Regions from separate parts of the Mesorhizobium sp. M0060 genome, predicted to be linked through region 2. Evidence: riboswitches for the same ligand, from Rfam matches in the RefSeq annotation. Region 2 holds a riboswitch; the other holds the start of a gene.

Region 1 (10,727 bases), on a different contig from region 2:
TGGTATGCGACCGCGCCGCCGGCGCCAGAGACCAGCCCTCTGCAAGGACGCAGGCGGGCGGACGTCTGCATCGTCGGCGGCGGCTACACCGGGTTGACCACCGCACTCGATCTCGCCCGTGACGGCATAGACGTCGTTCTGCTCGAAGCCCAGGAGATCGGGTTCGGCGGCTCGGGCCGCAATGCCGGCCACTGTACGCCAACCTTCACCCATTACAGCCTGCCCGAACTGCGTGCCATGCTGGGCGAGCCGTGGGCCGAACGGCTGATCGCCCGGCAGACAGGGGCAAACAAACAAGTCGCTGGGATGATCGAGCGCTATGGCATCGATTGCGAATGGCAACAGAACGGCTACGTCATGGGCGCGCTTACGCCAGGCGCTGTCGCCAACCTCGAGGCAAAGGCGCAGCAATACAATGCCGTCGGCGCCAAGACGCGGGTGCTCGACAGGCAGGCGAGCGAGGAGATGACCGGCAGCCCGCGATATTATGGCGGCTGGTTTCATTCCGAGGCCGGTCACCTCAATCCATTGGGATATGCAAGAGGCCTAGCACGTGCCGTCATGGAGGAAGGTGGCACAATCCACACTGGGTCGCCGGTCCGCGATGTCGTGCGACAGGATGGTGCCTGGGCAGTGCACGCAGGCGAAGGAACCGTCGTCGCCGACAAGGTCATCTTTGCGACCGGCGCCTACACCGTCGACGGATGGCCCGGCCTCGACCGGACCTACAGGATCCAGAGGGTGTTTGTCGCCGCCACCCAACCGCTGACCGCCAGCGAACGCCAAACCATCCTGCCGCGCGACACGACGATGCATGACGGCCGCGGCGACATCTTTGTCTACAAGTACAACGCCGAGGGACGGATCGTCGCCTCGATGTTCCCGATGGGCCGGCGCGGCCGGGACCTGGCCTTTACGCATCGCCTCATGTCCGACCGCCTGCGCTGGCTCCATCCGCAGCTCAGCAGCGACTTGAGATGGGAGTATTTCTGGTTCGGCGAGTTGGACATGCAGAAGCGCACCATCCCGAGATTCTATCAACTCGCGCCGGGCGTCGTCGCGTTGACGGGGCTATCCGGTCGCGGCGTGCCTACCGGAAGCATGCTCGGCGGCATACTCGGCGAATGGGCGAAGGGCGTTCCTGAAAAAGACCTTTCGCTGAAACTCGAACCGCTCCGGCGGGCACCCTTCTTCATGTCGTTCGCTCCGGCCGCGATGTTACGATACTATCGCGTCTCGGACTGGCTGCGGGCAAAGGCTAGCGGGTCTCAACTCCCACCCCACGCCTAGCCAGGATCGAATGGAAGATTTCGCGACGCCTTCGGACCTGAGTCTGGCACTGGCAGACAAGGGTATGCGCTCCTCGATCCGTCAAAAATTTGCGCTCTTGAATTCAAAAGGGAATTTCGGCGATTCAAAATCCGCTCGATTTCAGCGACTATCGGCATCGATCGGTCGGCTTTCGATAGCGCCGCGACGAATCGCGACCCGCTTGGCGCCGGAGAAAGACCGTCAACCAAGACCGAGCGGTCCGTTTGATTGCGACCGACATCCGCTCACCGCCGTGGCGTGCCTCACTTGCCGTACGACGCAAGGAACACGTGCACGCCGGCTGCGGCGTGTCGTCGAAGCTCCGCTGGCTTTGGAATCGCCTCGTCACCCAACAGCATGGCGCTGCTCAATGGCTCGCCCATAATCAACCAATTGAACTGGGAAGCAGCGGCAGCTGGATCATCGATCGCAATTAGGCCGCGCTCGGCCAAGCGCTCGAACAGCACTGCCATCGCCGCTATTGCGCGCCTGGGTCCGCCCTCAAAGAGCGCCCTCGCCAGTTCAGGGAAACGGCCGACCTCGCCGATCACCAGGCGACGCAGTTGCATGACGCGCGGCGTGAGCACAAGGCGGCCGGCAACGCAGCGCGCGCTCGGCTTCCCCTTGCATGCCGCCAATCCGCGTGTTAAATACTGAACCACATGGTTCAGTATTTCCGGCCCCGCCTCGATGCCTCGTTCGCCGCGCTCTCGGACGCCAACCGACGCGGCGTTCTGGAGCAACTCGGGCGTGCAGACGCTTCGATCACGGACCTTGCCGAGAAGTTCCACATGACCCTCACGGGCATGAAGAAGCATGTCAGCGTCTTGGAGCAGGCGGGGCTCGTCACCACGGAGAAGGTCGGGCGCGTGCGGACCTGCAAGCTCGGCCTGCGCGGACTGGAGGAAGAGGCGGCATGGATCGAGAGGTACCGCCAGCTCTGGGACGCACGCTTCGACGAGTTGGACAAGGTTGTCGAGGAATTGAAACGGAAGGAGAAAGTCGATGGACGAAAGAAGAGATAGTGAGCCCACCCCCATGAAGAACCGCACGACGGTGGAACGCAAGTCCGAGCGTGAGCTCGTCGTTACGCGAACCTTCAACGGCCCGGCGCGCATCGTGTTCGAGGCGTGGACCAAGCCCGAGCTGTTCAAGCAGTGGTGGGCGCCGAAGTCGATGGGCATGTTCCTGCGTTCCTGCGAGATGGATGTTCGTGTCGGGGGCAGGTACCGTTTGGTGTTCGGCCACGATGGCTCAAACCCTGACGAGTTCTTCGGTAGGTATATCGAAGTGACACCGCACTCGCGCCTCGTCTGGACCAATGACGAAGGTGGTGACGGTGGACCCGTCACCACGGTGACCTTCGAGGAAAAAGGTGGCAAGACGCTGCTGGTCATGCACGAACTCTATCCCTCGAAGGAAGCTCTCGACGCTGCCGGCACCGGGGCGGCGGATGCGATGGGCGAGACGTTCGAGCAACTGGACGAGCTTCTCGTCACGCTGGGCGCGAGCGTGGGGCGGTCATGAAGTCGTCGATCTCGCGGTCGGCCGCCTGGCTCTTCACTACGCGGAAGAGAACCCCGACGAGGTCGTCGCCGCCCTCTGCGGACCTACGAGACCATCATCAACCCCATTGGCAACACGACCAACCGAGGTTGGTCTCGTCGTGCGCGTCCGACTCGATCGTCGGCGCTATCCCATCGGCAAGAATATCTCAAAGAAGGAACTGCGAGAACTGAAGGTCGAGTGCGAAGAGTTTCACGGCGAGTGGGACTACGTCATCAGATCGCGCATGGAACGCCGGATTTGATCATGGCGCAAATTCCCTTGTTAGTACCGTTGGCGTTGGTCGTGCGCGTGATTGGAAAATTGACATTGCGCTATCGCGATGCTCGACGCCCCGTAGAGGCAACGTGTTCCCGCTTACGACGTCCTCGTCCTGAATGCGTCCATAGAGTTGATCATGACATCATCGAGTGACCTTGAGCCGATCGGCTCTTACAAACGTCGTGAGGCTGAGACCGTACGCCCCGATTCTCCGGCTGATACGGCTGACTATCCGTGTCATTCGCATGCTATCGATCACAAGACTACGCAACGCTATCCAAATCTATCCGACGCTATCCCCGTCATTCCCACTCGATTGTTTCAACCCATGATAACCCATTGATCTCGCGAAGCAATTTGTTTGCGCTCTGCGCAGCTGCCGTCAGGCATAACCGTCAAAAATTTGGTTTTTGATTGACGAATTTCGGCTGCCCGAGGGAATCCATCTATCGCCTACTATCGGCGTTTTCGGCAGACCGACGGACTCCTCCCCAGTACGGTACACTCGCAGAAAGTACCGTCCGCGCGGTATATTCAGGGACTTGTCCCGACGCCTGCGCGAGCTTTTCTGCCCGGTTTGATCGCCCGACGATCACCGCCGCGGCCCGAATGCGCTTGACAAGATAGCGCTGGCCAGCTCAATTTCGATGCATTCACCAGGGGAGTCCCGGCAAGGGGCTGAGATACTGCTGGCTTTCGCGGCGCAGTGACCCGTTGAACCTGATCCAGTTCATACTGGCGTAGGGACGGTGCAAGCGCTTTGCGGGAGTTCGTGCCCGAGGTCCTGTTTCGAGCAGGTCGACCAAAGCGTCTTTTCATCCTTCCGGCACAGAACTGGGTCTCCAATGCATGAGCAAAGGAGCCTCAAGATGAATGCCCTCACCCCCGCGGTGTCGACGGGACCGCTGCCCGCCTCTCGGAAAATCCACAAGTCCGGCGTCCTCCATCCGCAGATCAGGGTGCCGATGCGCGAAATCTCCGTCCATCCGACGGCGGGCGAACCGCCTGTCGCCGTCTACGATCCGTCCGGCCCCTATACCGACCCGACTGTCGAAACCGACATCGAAAAAGGCCTCGCCCGACTTCGCCACGAATGGATTTTGGCGCGTGGCGATGTCGAAGCCTATGACGGCCGCCATGTCCGGCCGGAAGACAATGGATTCGCCGCTGGCGAGCGCCTGACGCCGGAATTTCCCGTTCGCAACCGGCCGCTCAGGGCCAGATCAGGCAAGGTGGTGACCCAGCTTGCCTATGCGCGCGCCGGCATCATCACGCCCGAAATGGAGTTCGTCGCCATCCGTGAGAACCTCGGCCGCGAGATCGTCCGCGGCAAGCTGCAACGCGACGGCGAAGCCTTCGGCGCGGCGCTTCCCGATTTCGTGACGCCGGAATTCGTGCGTGACGAAGTGGCGCGCGGGCGGGCAATCATTCCCGCCAACATCAATCATCCCGAAAGTGAGCCGATGATCATCGGCCGCAATTTCCTGGTCAAGATCAATGCCAATATCGGCAACTCCGCTGTCACCTCCTCGATGGCCGAAGAGGTCGAAAAGATGGTCTGGGCGGTCCGCTGGGGCGCCGATACAGTGATGGACCTGTCGACCGGCCGCAACATCCACAACATCCGCGACTGGATCGTGCGCAATTCACCGGTGCCGATCGGCACGGTGCCGCTTTACCAGGCACTCGAAAAGGTCGGCGGCATCGCCGAGGACCTGACCTGGGAGGTCTACCGCGACACGCTGATCGAACAGGCCGAACAGGGCGTCGACTATTTCACCATCCATGCCGGCGTGCGGCTGCACTACATCCCGCTGACCGTTGACCGGGTCACAGGCATCGTCTCGCGCGGTGGCTCGATCATGGCCAAATGGTGCCTGCACCATCACCGGGAAAGCTTCCTTTACGAGCATTTCGCGGAGATCTGCGACATCTGCCGCGCCTATGACGTGTCCTTCTCGCTCGGCGACGGTCTTCGTCCCGGCTCGATCGCCGACGCCAATGACGCAGCACAATTCGCCGAGCTGGAAACGCTCGGCGAGCTGACGAAGATCGCCTGGGCGAAGGATTGCCAGGTGATGATCGAGGGCCCTGGCCACGTGCCGATGCACAAGATCAAGGCGAACATGGACAAGCAGCTCGCTGTCTGTGGCGAGGCGCCGTTCTACACGCTGGGGCCGCTGACGACCGACATCGCGCCGGGCTATGACCACATCACCTCAGGCATCGGCGCCGCCATGATCGGTTGGTTCGGCACCGCCATGCTCTGCTACGTCACGCCCAAGGAGCATCTCGGCCTTCCCGATCGCAACGATGTCAAGACCGGCGTGATCACCTACAAGATCGCCGCCCACGCCGCCGACCTGGCGAAGGGTCATCCGGCGGCGAAAATCAGGGATGATGCCCTTTCCCGCGCGCGCTTCGAGTTCCGCTGGGAGGACCAGTTCAACCTGTCGCTCGACCCCGAAACCGCGCGGTCCTTTCACGACCAGACCTTGCCCAAGGAGGCGCACAAGCTGGCGCATTTCTGCTCGATGTGCGGACCGAAATTCTGTTCCATGCGCATCTCCCACGACATTCGCGCCGAGGCACAGAAGGAGGGCATGGCTGCGATGGCGGCGAAATACCGCGAGGGTGGCGATCTCTACATGCCAGCTGGCGAGACCGGCGTGCCACTCATGCCAGAGGCGCCGGAACCGTCATGAGGGTGCTGGTCAAAGGGGCCGGCGTCGCCGGCCTCACCGCCGCCTTCGAACTCGCCGCCCGCGGCGCGACGGTCACGGTCGCCGAGATCCGGCATGGCCTTGGTGGCAATGCGTCGTGGTTCGCCGGCGGCATGCTGGCGCCATGGTGCGAGCGTGAAAGCGCTGAGCAGCCGGTGCTGGACCTTGGCCGCGACGCCGCCAACTGGTGGAATGCGGTACTGCCGGGTCAGGTGACGCGGGCCGGAACACTGGTCGTGGCCGCGCCGCGCGATACTGGCGAACTCGACCGGTTCGCCAGCCGCACGTCGGGGCATCGCCGTGTTGGTAAAGACGAGATTGCGATCTTGGAGCCCGACTTAGCCGGCCGCTTCCGGCGCGGATTGCTCTTCCCCGATGAGGCTCATCTCGACCCGCGCCAGGCGATGGCAGCACTTCATGACAAGCTTGCAGCCATGGGTGTCGAAGTCCACTTCGGCACCGACGCCCGGCATGTTTCCGGTTTCGATCGTCAGATCGACTGCACGGGAATGGCCGCCGTCGATAACAGGCTGCGCGGCGTTCGCGGCGAAATGCTGGTCCTGCACACGCCCGACATCTCGCTGTCGCGCCCGGTCCGGTTGCTTCATCCGCGCTTTCCGCTCTACGTGGTGCCGCGTGCCGACGCCCAGTTCATGATCGGCGCGACGATGATTGAAAGCCAATCCGGGGAGCCGGTCACGGTCCGTTCGATGATGGAGCTTCTGGGTGCTGCCTACGCCCTCCATCCGGCCTTTGGCGAGGCCGAGATCGTTGAAACCGGTGTCGGCGTCCGTCCTGCCTTTCCCGACAATCTGCCGCGTGTCGAGGCACGTGGAGGCACCGTCGCGATCAACGGGCTTTATCGCCATGGCTTTCTTCTTGCGCCCGCCATGGCGCGCCAGGCGGCCGACCTGGTTTTCCATCAAGACGGAACGAAGGAGCTTGGTTATGAAACTGATCGTCAACGGCGAAGCGCATGAGGTTGCCGCCACCACGCTGGCCGAACTGCTTGCCGCTCTCGATTATGAGGGCGATTGGCTCGCAACGGCCGTCAACAGCGACCTCGTGCACAAAGCCAACCGGGCGGAATTCCAGTTGAGCGACGGCGACCGTATTGAAATCCTCTCGCCCATGCAGGGAGGCTAACATGTTCGATCTTCTCGGGATGACGCTTCAGTCCCGCCTGCTTCTCGGCACCGCTCAATATCCTTCGCCGGCCATCCTTGCCGATGCAGTCAAGGCGTCGGGCACGTCGGTGGTGACCGTCTCGTTGCGCCGTGAGATGGCAGGCGGCAGGGCTGGCGAAAAATTCTGCTCGTTGATCCGCTCGCTCGGCGTAGGAATCCTGCCCAACACTGCCGGCTGCCACTCCGTCAAGGAGGCGGTCACGACCGCGAACATGGCGCGCGAAGTCTTCGGTACGACCTGGATCAAGCTCGAAGTGATCGGCAACCACGACACGCTGCAGCCGGACGTGTTCGGCCTGGCCGAAGCCGCCCGCATCCTGTGCGAGGACGGTTTTGCGGTATTCCCCTATACCACCGACGACCTTGTCGTTGCCGAGCGGCTGCTAGAAGCGGGCTGCAAGGTCTTGATGCCGTGGTGCGCGCCGATCGGTTCCGCCCTCGGGCCGGTCAACATCATGGCGCTGCGCTCTATGCGCGGACATTTCCCAGGTATCCCGCTGATTGTGGATGCGGGACTCGGACGACCGTCGCACGCGGCAACCGTCATGGAGCTCGGCTTTGATGCCGTGCTGCTGAACACCGCAGTCGCCAAGGCGGCCGATCCGGTCGGTATGGCGCGCGCGTTCGGCAAGGCGGTCGATGCCGGTCGTGAAGCTTTCAGCTCGGGAATGCTCGAACCGCGCGACGTCGCCGTGCCATCGACGCCGACGATCGGCAGGGCAGTTTTTTCATGAAGCTCGATCCCTTCTACCTGATCGTCGACAGCGCTGCCTGGATCGAACGGCTGTTGCCGCTCGGCGTCAAGCTGGTGCAGCTGCGCATCAAGAGCATGGATGAAGCCGGGTTGCGCGCGGAGATCCGCAAGGCCAAGGCTTTATGCGCCCAGCACCAATGCCGGTTCATCGTCAACGACCACTGGCGCCTGGCAATCGAGGAAGGCTGCGACTTCGTCCATCTCGGCCAGGAGGATTTGCTATCCGCCGACCTCGCGCGGATACGGGCAGCCGGCGTGAAGGTCGGGGTCAGCACGCATGATCATGTCGAACTGGAAACGGCCATGGCCGCCATGCCCAACTACGTCGCGCTCGGCCCCATTTATCCCACCATCCTGAAGAAGATGAAATGGGCGCCGCAAGGGCTCGAACGGATCAGCGAGTGGAAGCGCCGGGTCGCGCCGATCCCATTGGTCGCCATTGGCGGCCTCAACCCTAAGCGGCTCGACGGTGTTTTCGAGGCTGGCGCAGACAGCGCGGCAGTGGTCACCGACATCACATTGAACGCCGATCCCGAAGCGCGCACGCGAGAATGGATCGAAAAGACAAAGCGATGGCGCTGAGGCGAGAACCGCATGTGCTCGTCGTCGGTGGATCGGACTCCAGCGGCGGCGCCGGAATAGCACGCGATATCGAGACGATCGCTTCCATTGGCGTGCGCACCTGTCTTGCTGTCACCGCGCTGACGGTGCAAACGCACGAAGCCGTCATGGAAATCAGTCATTCGTCACCGAACTTGGTGGCCGATCAGATGCGCGCCTCGCTGCAGGCCAACGAAGTGGCGGCCATCAAGATCGGTATGCTCGCGACGGCCGAGATCGTCGTTGCCGTTGTCGCTGTGCTGCGCGAAAATCCGCAAGTGCCGGCAGTACTCGACCCGGTGCTGGCCTCCACCTCAGGCCGGGCGCTCCTGGAAGCCGATGCCGTCGCCGTCATGAAGCGTGATCTGATGCCGCTTTGCCGCCTCGTGACACCCAATCTCCTCGAACTGGCGCTCCTTGTTGGCGCGGAACCGGCGGCGGATGAGAGCGGCGCGGTGAGACAGGGACGGGAATTGCTGGTAGCTGGCGCGCGGGCCCTGCTGATCAAGGGTGGCCACGCTGCGGGACCCCGTTCGATAGATATTCTGTTGAGGCGCGATCAGGAACCAATCCGCTTCGACTCGCCACGCCTTCCCGCATCGATGCGCGGGACGGGCTGCATGCTGGCCAGCGCGATTGCGGCGCACCTAGCGAAGGCGAGCCCACTCGAAGACAGCGTGCGCGAAGGCAAGCTGTTTGTGTTCGAGAAGCTCCAGAAGAATGCAGCCGAATGACCGTGGCCTTATGGTCAAGTCGATCGGCCGAGGGTAACCGTTCGCCCGCCTAAGCCGATGTCCGTCTTTCGACACCTAAGTCGTTGAATGCTGTCATGGGCGCGAAGCAGGCCGCCGATTCGCACGCCATAGCACGCTGTAGCCCTCTGCGAGACTGAACGGGATTTACTTCCGAGGCAACGACATGTCAGATCGGCCAAGCGGTCAGGAAGGAGTGCAGGAAATTGGTCGCAGGCAAAAGGCGCGCACTGAAAAATGGGGATCGATAGGGCTGCCGTTTCTACACTGCGGCCGCAGTTCCCTCTACTCTCACTCCATTGTATCCTGGAAAACTAAACTATTGATTCCAAAAAGGAATTATTTTTCAAATTTTTGGATACCGTCAAAAATACCGTCACATAACTGATTGAATCCAAATCTGCGACAGAATAGGTCGCAGTATCCGAAACCCCGCCGATCGCCGCACGGTTAAGTTCTGCAACAACGCTATACGTCCTGCTCGCAACAGTCGAGGACTTCGCCGGACGACCGGCCGAAGCGCGGCTGCTGGTGGAGAGTTTGCGAAGGAAGTCTCCCGACTTCACTCTCGCCGATGTACGCGCTCCGCTATCGCGAGACGGAGAACCTCGAGCGAACGCTCTCGGCGCTGAAGGTTGCAAGGCTGCCCGGATAGGGTCGGGGCGCCTCGGAGAGCCTTGCGTCCGAAACCAACCATTCAGCCACTATCAGCCCGTGAGGCGCGCACGAAACAACGTGCAGCCGTCCGTCAGGCGCGACCTGGAGATATCCCGGAATCCAGCCTCGGTCATCCACGCGCGATACTGACCTTCAGTGTACGATTCGCCGTGGCGATAGAGGTTCAAGAAGGTGAGATTCAGAAAGACACCCTCAGGCGGGCCGAGGCGGTCGTCATCGACGACACCCCACCCCGCAATTGCGATCTCGCCTCCGGGTGTGAGGCAACGCGCCGCGTTCAGGATCGAACTGCGCGCCTGGTCCGGCGGAAGGACCTGGACGACAATCGCCAGATCGTGCCGACCGATCGATGGTGCGACAGTTATGTCCCCCTCTTCGACAACCACGTCGTCGGCACCGTACTCTGACAGGATATCTGGCGCGACCGCTGCGACTGTTGGGAGTTCCATCAGCGTCGCCGCAATCTGCGGCCGCCGCTCGCGAAGTCCGACGAGAATGGTCCCGGGGCCCCCGCCGATGTCGATCACCGAACCGATCGCCGAGAGGTCCATCTCCCGGGCCAGATGTCGGCCGAAAATCACCCCGCCCGGTGCGAGCATGCGGCTGAAGGCCGCCGCGGCCTCGGGCCCCGCTTCGGAAAAGTCGTGCAGCGCAGCCGGCCGGTTCTGTCGCAGCGACTCTGCGGTCAGCAGGTCGGCTCCCCAGAGCTCGCGCAGGAGCGCATGATCGCCGCCGCGATAGGTCGGCTTGGACGCGTCGAGGAAGGCCGACGCTTCGGCTCCGTTGCGAAATTGACCATCCTTGACTTCGAGGAGACCGATGCTGGCGAGCGCGTAGAGGAGCCGCGACAGACGATCGGGCTCGACTTTGAGCGCGGCCCCAAGGCTGTCAGCAG
Region 2 (10,727 bases):
AGCCGGCCCTTGACCTCGTTGGAAATGGTTAGCGACGAGCCGAACGCAACCTCGACATCGTCGAGCGGCCATTTGGCGCCGGTGACTGTCAGGCCGGCGAGATCCGAAAAGCCGAGCACCGAAAACAGCGTGCCGTCGACATAGTCGAAGCCGGTCTTTCCAGGCAGCAAAGGAATGCCTTCCTGTGCGCCGCTGGTCAAAAGCACTTCCGTTCCGCCTTCCGCCAGCCGGACGCTCAGCGCCAGATGCAGGAAGATGTGGTCGGTGCGTTTGCCGCCGAAGGCGCCTGCGAGCACAAGGCTGGTCGCACCGCGTTCGAGCGCGGCGGCGATAGCGAGTTCACCGTCGGTCTTGTCCTTTTCAGCGGGAAACACCTGCCGTGGCACGGCGGCCAGATCCTCCGGCAAATCGGCAGGCACGGAATCGAAATCGCCGACCCAGAGTTCCGGCCTCAGGCCCAGCATACGGGCATGGCCGATGCCGGCATCGGCGGCAATGACGCGCGTGCCGGCGACCTGGCGGTCGAGCAGCGGCGTGCGGATGAGATCGCCGCCAAGCAGGATGGTGAATGTGCTCATATCTCGTGGCCCTTACCAGCCCTGCCCCGGAAACGGAAGATGAAACGGCAGACGAAACGGAAGGCCGCGCTTTGGATGCCCGGCAAACTTCCGCTTGCGCGGCACTTCGGCCGGGCCTATGTGTCGAAACGCTCTAACGGGGTGCCGGACGCGATCTTCGCGGACCGGCTGAGAGGCAAGACTGCCAACCCGCTGAACCTGATCCGGTTTGTACCGGCGGAGGGATTAGACGTTTCGGACAGCCCGACGCCTCAATTCCTTTCAACGCGAACGAAGGAGGCGCCGATGCGCAGTTTTTTCCACTCTCTTGTCTCGATTGTCCTGCTTGCAGCATCCGCGCTCGCCCTGCCAGGGCAGGCATCGGCACAGGATAAGCTGACCGTCTATACCTATGAAAGCTTCACCGCCGATTGGGGTCCGGGACCGGCGGTGAAGAAGGCTTTCGAGGCCGAGTGCGGCTGCGTCGTCGAATTCGTCTCGGTCGCCGACGGCGTCGCGCTGCTCAACCGTGTGAAGCTGGAAGGCGCCGCGACCAAAGCCGATATCGTGCTTGGCCTCGATACCAATTTGACCGCAGATGCCAAGGCAACCGGCCTGTTTTCGCCGCATGGCGCCGTGTCGGACGTCAGCGTGCCGGGCGGCTGGAGCGACGGTATTTTCGTGCCGTTCGACTATGGCTATTTCGCCGTCGTCTACGATACCGAAAAACTGAAGAGCCCGCCGAAGAGCCTCAGGGAATTGGTCGAGGGCGATGCCGGCGACAAGATCGTCATCCAGGATCCGCGCACCTCGACGCCGGGCCTTGGCCTGCTGTTGTGGGTCAAGTCGGTCTATGGCGACAAGGCGCCGGAAGCCTGGGCCAAGCTCAGGGCAAAGGTGCTCACGGTAACGCCGGGCTGGAGCGAGGCCTACGGCCTGTTCACCAAGGGCGAGGCGCCGATGGTGCTGTCCTACACCACCTCGCCGGCCTATCACATGGTTGCCGAAAACACCGAGCGCTACCAGGCGGCGTCCTTCGAGGAAGGCGAATATCTGCAGATCGAGGTCGCTGGGATCACCACCAAGGGCGCGAAGAATCCGCTGGCGGAAAAGTTCATGGCCTTCATGACCGGGCCGAAATTCCAGGACGTCATTCCCGAGACCAACTGGATGTTCCCGGCCGGCAAGACCGACAAGCCGCTCAACCCGGCTTTCGACAAGCTCGTCAAACCGACCAAAACCTTGCTGTTCAGCTCGGAGGAGGTGGCGGCAAATCGCAAGGCTTGGGTCGACGAGTGGCTGGCGGTGATGAGCAAGTAGGCTTTCACCGACGAAGATGTTCGCTCTACGGCGCCCCCCTCTGTCCTGCCCTCTTTGCCAAAGCTTGGCATCTCCCCCACGAGGGGGGAGATTGGCCGTCATTTCGGCTTTCGCCAATCTCCAACGTTGCAGGACTGAGCGAGGCGCGGACGCTGCCGATCTCCCCCCAAGTGGGGGAGATGTCCGGCAGGACAGAGGGGGGCGCGAAGGAACGCCGTCCTCGCTAAGAATCTCGAATCTGGCGGTCTAGCGTGCAACGCGCGTCATCATCGGACTCCCGCGTCACCGCTGGCACAGTCGCGCTCGCCGCCATCGCGCTGCTGATCGGCGGCGCCTTCGCAGGGCTCGTCCTGGAAGCCGCACGCGACCCTTCCGGTGCTGTCTCGGCTTTCGATTCCTATCTCTTCCGGGTCGCCCGTTTCACGCTCTGGCAGGCTCTGTTGTCGACCCTGCTCTCCGTCGCACCAGCGCTGTTCGTCGCGCGTGCCCTGTCGCGGCATCCACAGTTTTTCGGGCGAGGCTTTATCCTGCAGCTTTTCGCCGTGCCGCTGGCGCTGCCGGCCATTGTTGCCGCACTCGGCGTCTTGGCACTCTATGGCCGCGCTGGGTTTTTCGCCGGCATGCTCGGCGCGATTGGCGGCCAGAGCTGGCCCGGCATCTATGGTCTGTCGGGCATTCTCGTCGCCCATGTCTTCTTCAACCTGCCGCTGGCAACGCGGCTGTTCCTGGAAGCGTTGCAGACGGTGCCGGCCGACCAATGGCGGCTGGCGAGCCAGCTTGGCATGGGCGCGGCGCCGGCCTTCCGGCTGATCGAATGGCCAACGCTGCGTGCGGCCCTGCCGGGCATCGCCGGGCTCGTCTTCATGCTCTGCATCACCTCCTTCACCATCGTGCTTACGCTGGGTGGCGGGCCGCGTGCGACGACGCTGGAGGTTGCTATCTACCAGGCGCTGCGTTTCGACTTCGACCCGGCGCGGGCGGTGACGCTGACCTTGCTGCAAATTGCCCTGACCTTTGTCGTGGTGCTGGCATTGACGCGGCTTGGCGCCAATATGACCGGCGACGCCAATCTGCCGGTTGCGCCGCGCCGGTATTTTTCAGCTGGTGCGGCCGAGACCGTGCTGAACGCGCTGGTGATCGGGCTGGCACTGCTGTTCGTCGCCGGGCCGATGGCGGCCACGCTGGCGGCCGGGCTTGGCGCCGATCTCGGCCGCCTGGCCGGCGAGAGCGCGGTGCGGCAAGCGACGGCGACCAGTGCCATGCTCTCCCTCTTATCGGCGCTGCTCTCCTTGGCGTTGTCGCTGTCGCTGGTCATGGCGCGCCGGGCGCTGGCACTCACCCGGCGGACCGGCAGGCGGACGCTGCTCGAACATCTGGCCGACACCGGTGCGGGGTTCGTCCTGGTGGTGCCGCCCATTGTCATCGGTGCCGGCTGGTTCCTGCTCCTGCGCACCGTCAGCGATGTCTTTGCGATCGCCCCTGTCATGGTGGTTGCGGTCAATGCGGTGATGGCGATGCCGTTCGCCATCCGCGCTATCCGCCCTGCCTATGACGCGGCGAGCGAACGCCACGAACGGCTCTGTGCACAGCTTGGCATCTCGGGCTGGAACCGGTTGCGGCTGGTCGACTGGCCGTCGCTGCGGCGGCCGCTCGCCACCGGCTTCGCTTTCGCCATGGCGCTGTCGCTCGGCGATCTCGGCGTCATTGCGCTGTTCGGCAGCGATTCCGTGCAGACCTTGCCCTATCTGCTGCTGGCGCGCATGGGCAGCTACCGCACCGAGGATGCGGCCGGGCTGGCGCTGCTGCTCGGCCTTGTCTGCCTGGCACTGGTGCTGACCGCGGACTGGCTGGGAAGGAGAGAGAAATCATGATGCCGATCAGCCCGGAACGGTCCATTTCGGTGGAAAAAAGCGCGGCCGTGCGGCTCGACAATGTCTCGTTCAGCTATGGTGAAACGCCGCTTATATTCGACGTCGATTTCCCGGCGTCGGAAATCACCGCCATCATGGGGCCGAGCGGTTCGGGAAAGTCGACGCTGCTCAATCTGGTGGCCGGTTTCGAGGTGCCGCGGTCGGGCCGCGTGCTGATCGGCGGCGCCGACGTCAGCACTGCGCCGCCTTCAGAGCGGCCGGTGTCGATGGTATTTCAGGAAAACAACTTGTTTGCCCATCTTTCCCTCGAGCAGAATGTCGGGCTCGGCCGCTCGCCTTCGCTCAGGCTGAACGACGCCGATCGCGCCGCAATCGCCGCAGCGCTGAAGCGCGTCGGCCTTGCCGGCAAGGAAAGCCGGCTGCCGCGCGAACTCTCGGGCGGCGAGCGGCAGCGCGTCGCGCTCGCCCGGGTCCTAGTGCGCGACCGGCCGGTGTTGTTGCTCGACGAGCCGTTCGCTTCGCTCGGACCGGCACTGCGCGACGACATGCTCGACCTGGTGGCCGACGTCCATTCGGAGCAGCGCATGACGGTGCTATTCGTCACGCACCAGCCGGACGATGCGCGCCGTATCGGCCGAAACATGGTTTTCCTGGATGGTGGCACGGTTGCCGCGACGGGCACCGCCGCCGATTTTTTCGTCGGGGCTGGACCGGAGGCATTCCGACGCTATATCGGCTCGGGTCCGTTTGCGGCTGGATCACGAGATGTTGCCCGGAAGCGGACATAATTTATGGTCAAACCGGCGGAAGGCGAAGCGGCGCTTGCTTGCCATGGTCGAGGTAGTGTGGCTAGGTCCGCCAGGAGTTGGTCCGGCTTAGACCGTGATTTGCCCTTGCTGCCTCGTATCTGTCGGACGCACGAAGGACGCCGTAGCACTTGATTTTGCGCGTGATGCTTTCCGGAAATCGCGCCCGATTTTCGCGGTCACGTGCCAGGACTTGAAAGGAAGCCGATCTGCCGACCGGCATCGACAATCGGAGGGTGAAACCGCTGGCGCGCTTTCTGGCGCTGGCCGGTCTTGCCGTGGCGCTGGCAAGCTGCCAGATGTTCACGCCTCCCGACGTGCAGGAATCAGGCTTTCAGCCCTCAGACAAGCCGATCACGGTCGACAACGTCGCCGCCAACGGCAAGCTCGCCCAACTGGCGAAGGCGCAGCACCCGCGCATCCTCGCCACCTATGGCGGAGAATATTCCGACCCCAAGCTCGAGCGCATGGTGGCCAAGATCGTCGGCAGACTGACCGTGGTGTCGGCCAACCCGACCCAGACCTACCGCATCACCATCCTCAACTCGCCCAACGTCAATGCCTTCGCGCTGCCGGGCGGCTATCTCTACATCACCCGCGGACTGCTGGCGTTGGCCAACGATTCAGCCGAGCTTGCCGCCGTCATTGCGCATGAGATGGGCCACGTTACGGCCAATCACGGCCTGCAGCGCCAGCAGCTGGAAGCCGAAGAGGGCTTGGCGACCAAGGTGGTTTCGGATGTGCTCGGCGACAACCCGACGGCCAAGGCGGCGCTGATCCGCGGCAAGTTGAGGCTGGCCCAGTTCTCGCGCAATCAGGAGTTGGAGGCCGACGCCATCGGCATCAAATCGATCGGCGAAGCCGGTTTCGATCCCTACGCCGCCGGCCGCTTCCTGCAGTCGATGTCGGCCTATACCGATTTCCGCTCGATCAGCGGCGCCACCGACGCCAGCCTCGACTTCCTGGCGACGCACCCCAATACGCCGCAGCGTATCGATCTCGCGCAGCGTCACGCCCGCCAGTTCGGCGCGCCCGGTGTCGGGTCGCGCGACCGCGATTCATTCCTTTCCGGCGTAGACGGGCTGCTTTACGGCGACACACCGGAGGAAGGCTATGTGCGCGGCGAAACCTTCCTGCATCCTGGCCTCGGCGTGTCGTTCTCGGTGCCCAACGGCTTCATCATCGACAATTCGGCAGCGGCGGTGACGGCGACCGGCCCGGGCGACATGGCGATCCGCTTCGACGGTGTTTCGATCGACAAGGGCCGCTCGCTGACCGACTACATCCGCAGCGGTTGGGTTGCCGGCCTCGACGACAGCAGCGTGCGCCAGGAGACGATCAACGGCAACGAAGCGGCGACCGCGCATGCCGGCGCCGATGGCTGGCAATTCGATATTGCGGTGATCCGCGCCGGCGGCCAGGTCTACCGCTTGCTGACCGCGGCACCTTCGGCCAGCACTTCGCTGAGCACGGTGGCGCGCTCGGTCAGCGGCTCGTTCCGTATCCTGAGTGCTGCCGAGAAGGCGGCGTTGAAGCCGCTGCGTATCCGCATCGTCACGGTGCAGCCCGGCCAGACAATGGGCTCCCTGGCCGCACAGATGGTCGGCGTCGACCGCAAGCTGGATTTGTTCAGGGTGCTCAATGCGCTGTCACCGGGTGCCGCCGTCTCGGCCGGCGACAAGGTCAAGATCGTCACGGACAAATAGCAGCCGACGCGATTTTCAGGCTGCGAGAAATTCCGGATTCTGCTTCACCAGCGCCGCCTTGAGTTTTTCCATGGCGCGCGCCTCGATCTGGCGGACACGTTCCTTGGAGATGCCGAGCGTCTCGCCGAGTGCTTCGAGCGTCGCGCCCTCGTCGCTCAGCCGGCGCTCCTCGATAATCCTGAGTTCTCGCGCATTGAGCGCGCCGAGCGCCGTCTTCAGCCAGACAGAGCGGCGTTCGACATCGATCGTGTCGCCGACGACCTCGTCGGGCAGCGGATCATCCGAAACCAGGAACTCCATCCGCTCGGTTGCGCCCGCATCGTCGGCAAGCGGCGTGTTGAGCGAGCTGTCGGGTGCCGAAAGGCGGGAATCCATCATCGCCACATCGGCCTCGGAAACCCCGAGAGCCGCCGACACTTCGCGGTAGAGCGTGGCATTCGACGTCTGCTCGGCGCCGTTTGCCAGGCGGGCGCGCAGGCGCCTCAGGTTGAAGAACAGCGCCTTTTGCGCCGAACTGGTGCCGCCGCGCACGATCGACCAGTTGCGCAGGATATAATCCTGCATCGACGCGCGGATCCACCAGGTCGCATAGGTCGAGAACCGCACCTCGCGCTCCGGCTCGAAACGGGCCGCGGCCTCCAGCAGTCCGACATGGCCTTCCTGGATCAGGTCGCCCAGCGGAAGGCCGTAGTGGCGGAACCGCGACGCCATGGAAATGACCAGCCGCATATGCGCGACGGTGATGCAGTGCAGCGCGTGCTGGTCATTGTTTTCCTTCCAGCGCAGCGCCAGGAGATGCTCTTCGTCACGTTCCAGATAAGGGGCTTTCATCGCCGCGCGAACCATGGTCCGTCCTGCACTGTCTTGCATCATGCCGCGCTCCTGCTTCAGGCGTTGCGGTGCGATCGAATCGTGAGTTGGCGCCGATGGTTGAAATGGCGGCGCCGCGCCCTACAACAGCCAAGAACGTGCCATGCGGGGGAATGTTCCCCCGGACTGTCATGTCGATTGCGCTGTTTCCAGGCGATTCGCCACCGGCCTTGACTCAGCCGGATGGCGCCGGGAGATGCTGGTTGAGAATGGGATTTCAAGGGCGCGAGATTTTTGAAATTTAGTTTCTTATTCTGGCATCGCGCATCTGTCATTTTCCGGCACTCGCAATGACGCCGGACATCGGCCAAGGACGGGATCACAGAAAAATGACATGGCTCAAATCGCTCATCATCGCCGGAACGCTGCAGGTTCTGGCCATCGCCGCCAGTCATGCCGGCGCCAATCTCGACCAGATCAAGCAGTCCGGCGTCTTCAAGGTCGGCACGGAAGGAACCTATGCGCCCTTCACTTATCATGATGCTTCCGGCGCGCTGGTCGGCTTCGACGTCGAGATCGCGCGGGCCATCGCCGAGCGCCTCGGCGTCAAGGCCCAGTTCCTCGAAGGCAAATGGGACGGACTGATCGCCGGTCTCGACGCCAACCGCTACGATGCCGTCATCAACGAAGTCGGCATCACCGAGGCGCGCAAGGCCAAATATGATTTCTCCGATCCTTACATCGCCTCCAAGGCGGTGCTGATCGTGCGCGGCGACAACACCGACATCAAGAGTTTCGCCGACCTCAAGGGCAAGAAGGCGGCGCAGTCGCTGACCTCGAATTTCGGCAAGCTGGCTGAAACCAACGGCGCCGAGCTCGTCGGCACCGACGGCTTCGACCAGTCGATCCAGCTGCTTCTCACCGGCCGCGCCGACGCCACCATCAACGACAGCCTGTCCTTCCTCGACTTCAAGAAGCACAAGCCCGACGCCAATGTGAAGATTGCCGCGCAGGAAGAAAACGCCGACTATTCCGGCGTCATCGTGCGCAAGGGCGATCCGGAACTGGTGGCCGCCATCAATAAGGCGCTGGCCGACATCAAGGCCGACGGCACCTACCAGAAGATCGCCGACACCTATTTCGGCCAGGACGTTTCGAAGTAAAACGGCTTTTCTCGTGTGGGCCGAATGCCGGCCCGCGTCGTTCATGTCGCGGCGAGCTGTCTTTGACGGCCCGCCGCTTTCGCGTGATATGAGCGACGGCAATCTGGCAAGGAGGAGCCTTCGTGCCGCACTGGCTGCAATTGATGCTGGAATCCCTGCCTACGCTGCTGTGGGCTGCACTGATCTTCACCGTGCCGTTGACGCTGCTGTCGTTTGCATTCGGTCTTGTCCTCGGCCTGGTCGTGGCGCTTGTCCGCCTGTTCGGTCCCAAACCGCTGGTCGCCGTGGTTCGCTTCTACGTCTGGATCTTCCGCGGCACGCCGCTTCTCGTGCAACTGTTCCTTATCTTCTATGGCCTGCCATCGGTCGGCATCCTGCTCGACGCCTTTCCGGCAGCACTGATCGGCTTCACCTTGAACATCGGTGCCTATTCGTCGGAAATCATCCGCGCCGTCATCGGTTCGGTGCCCAAGGGCCAGTGGGAGGCAGCCTATTCGATCGGCATGACCTGGGCCCAGGCAATGCGGCGCACCATTCTCCCACAGGCAGGGCGCGTCGCCGTGCCGCCGCTGTCCAACACCTTCATCTCGCTGGTCAAGGACACTTCGCTCGCCGCCGCCATCACCGTGCCGGAGATGTTCCAGGCAGCGCAGCGCATCGTCGCCACCACCTATGAGCCGCTGATCCTCTATGTCGAGGCAGCGGCCCTCTATCTGGTCATGAGCTCCGTGCTGTCGGCCTTGCAAGCGCGGCTGGAAACAAGGCTGAACCGCTATGGCGGCTTCCTGGAGGCGCGCGCATGATCGGCCTCACCAACATTGAAAAGCGTTTCGGCGACAATTTGGTGCTGAAGGGTGTGACCGTCACCATCGAGGAAGGCAGCGTCACGGCGCTCGTCGGACCATCGGGCGGCGGGAAAAGCACGCTTTTGCGCTGCATCAACCTGCTCGAGCTGCCGACTTCAGGCACTGTGCGGATCGGCGACGATGCACTCGAATTCCACCCCGGCGGCAGGGTCTCGACCAGGGATATCCAGCGGCTGCGGCTGCAGACCGGCATGGTGTTCCAGAATTTCCAGCTGTTTCCGCATCGCACCGCGATCGAGAACATCATGGAGGGGCTGGTGACGGTGCTGAAATGGCCCAAGGAAAGGGCGCGCGAACGGGCGCTGGCTCTGCTCGAAAAGGTCGGCATGACGCACAAGGCCGATGCCTGGCCGGCGACGCTGTCGGGCGGCCAGCAGCAGCGTGTGGCGATTGCCCGGGCGCTGGCGCCTTCGCCGAAAGTCCTGCTCTGCGACGAGCCGACCTCGGCACTCGATCCGGAACTGGTGCAGGAGGTGGTCGATGTGCTCAGCCAGCTCGCCAGCGAGGGCACCACCATGGTGATGGCGACGCATGATCTGCGGCTCGCCTCCAAGATCGCGCGGGAAGTGGTGTTCCTCGATGGCGGCAACATCGTCGAACAAGGGCCGGCCGCGGTGCTGTTCAGCAACCCGGAGCGCCAGCGGACTAAGCGGTTCATCGCGACGCTGAAGCAGGAGGCGGAAAGGGAGGGCGGTGGCGAGAGCTAAAGCGCGTCGCGTTTGACCGGCCTCATGCGACGCGCTTTAGGCTGTTGTTTTTACGCATGTCGTTATCGCAAAACCGCTGCACACTTTTGCGCGACATGCATTAGAATGACCATCGCCGGTCAGCCAAAAACAAAAAACCCGGCGCGAGGCCGGGTTTTTTAATTTCCAGGGCGAAAAAGCTCAGGCAGCTTCTTCCTGCTCGGCTTCCTCGTTATCGGCCTTAGCGCCGCGCTTCGGGCCCTTGTTGAGGTTGACCTCGATGAGGCGCACCGCTTCGGTCTCCGACATGCGGTTGACGGCCGCGATCTCGCGGGCCATGCGGTCGAGCGCCGCCTCGTAGAGCTGACGCTCGGAATAGGACTGCTCCGGCTGGTTGTCGGCGCGGTAGAGGTCGCGCACCACTTCCGAGATCGAAATCAGATCGCCGGAGTTGATCTTGGCATCATATTCCTGGGCGCGGCGCGACCACATGGTGCGCTTGACGCGGGCGCGGCCCTGCACGACCTTCAGCGCGCGCTCGACATAATCCTCTTCCGACAGCTTGCGCATGCCGATCGAGGTCGCCTTGGCGACTGGCACCTTGAGGCGCATCTTGTCCTTCTGGAAGTCGATGACGAACAGTTCCAGCTTGTGGCCTGCAACTTCCTGCTCGTCGATCGAGACGATCTGGCCGACACCATGCGCCGGATAGACGATGTACTCCCCGGTCTTGAAACCGTGGCGCGCTGCGGTGGACTTCTTCTGCGGGGTGATCGTTGCCATTACGCCCTGAACTCCTTGTTGTGGTACCGGCATCGTGCCGGCCCGAACTCGTGCGACCGGGGTGACCGGTCGTTAGCCACACAACGATGAACTCACCGGAAAGGCTAGGACCGGCAAATCGCAACATTTGCGACCGCCTGCCCCAGATCGCTCTGGTCC

Evidence for each region. A riboswitch is a leader RNA that binds a small molecule or an ion and turns the genes downstream of it on or off. The one in region 2 is predicted to bind thiamine pyrophosphate.
Region 1: it holds a riboswitch for thiamine pyrophosphate, as region 2 does, so the genes downstream of both, thiC (phosphomethylpyrimidine synthase ThiC) here and thiB (thiamine ABC transporter substrate binding subunit) in region 2, are expected to answer to the same signal.

The regions. Positions count from the first base shown of each region.
Region 1 covers NZ_JAMYUP010000046.1:1,506-12,232, forward strand. Annotated here, with positions in the region: gene NKJ94_RS28440 (NAD(P)/FAD-dependent oxidoreductase) at 1-1,290, shown strand, start outside; gene NKJ94_RS28445 (TetR/AcrR family transcriptional regulator C-terminal domain-containing protein) at 1,575-2,054, opposite strand; gene NKJ94_RS28450 (ArsR/SmtB family transcription factor) at 1,974-2,336, shown strand; gene NKJ94_RS28455 (SRPBCC family protein) at 2,317-2,838, shown strand; gene NKJ94_RS28460 (ISAzo13-like element transposase-related protein) at 2,765-3,121, shown strand; TPP riboswitch at 3,787-3,903, shown strand; gene thiC (phosphomethylpyrimidine synthase ThiC) at 4,008-5,843, shown strand; gene thiO (glycine oxidase ThiO) at 5,840-6,841, shown strand; gene thiS (sulfur carrier protein ThiS) at 6,810-7,007, shown strand; gene NKJ94_RS28480 (thiazole synthase) at 7,009-7,782, shown strand; gene NKJ94_RS28485 (thiamine phosphate synthase) at 7,779-8,384, shown strand; gene NKJ94_RS28490 (hydroxymethylpyrimidine/phosphomethylpyrimidine kinase) at 8,375-9,136, shown strand; gene NKJ94_RS28495 (methyltransferase) at 9,862-10,727, opposite strand, start outside.
Region 2 covers NZ_JAMYUP010000002.1:69,853-80,579, reverse strand. Annotated here, with positions in the region: gene NKJ94_RS02660 (thiamine diphosphokinase) at 1-578, opposite strand, end outside; TPP riboswitch at 706-820, shown strand; gene thiB (thiamine ABC transporter substrate binding subunit) at 864-1,877, shown strand; gene thiP (thiamine/thiamine pyrophosphate ABC transporter permease) at 2,129-3,748, shown strand; gene thiQ (thiamine ABC transporter ATP-binding protein) at 3,745-4,536, shown strand; gene NKJ94_RS02640 (M48 family metalloprotease) at 4,791-6,260, shown strand; gene NKJ94_RS02635 (RNA polymerase factor sigma-32) at 6,276-7,133, opposite strand; gene NKJ94_RS02630 (amino acid ABC transporter substrate-binding protein) at 7,460-8,233, shown strand; gene NKJ94_RS02625 (ABC transporter permease subunit) at 8,356-9,036, shown strand; gene NKJ94_RS02620 (amino acid ABC transporter ATP-binding protein) at 9,033-9,806, shown strand; gene NKJ94_RS02615 (CarD family transcriptional regulator) at 9,987-10,568, opposite strand.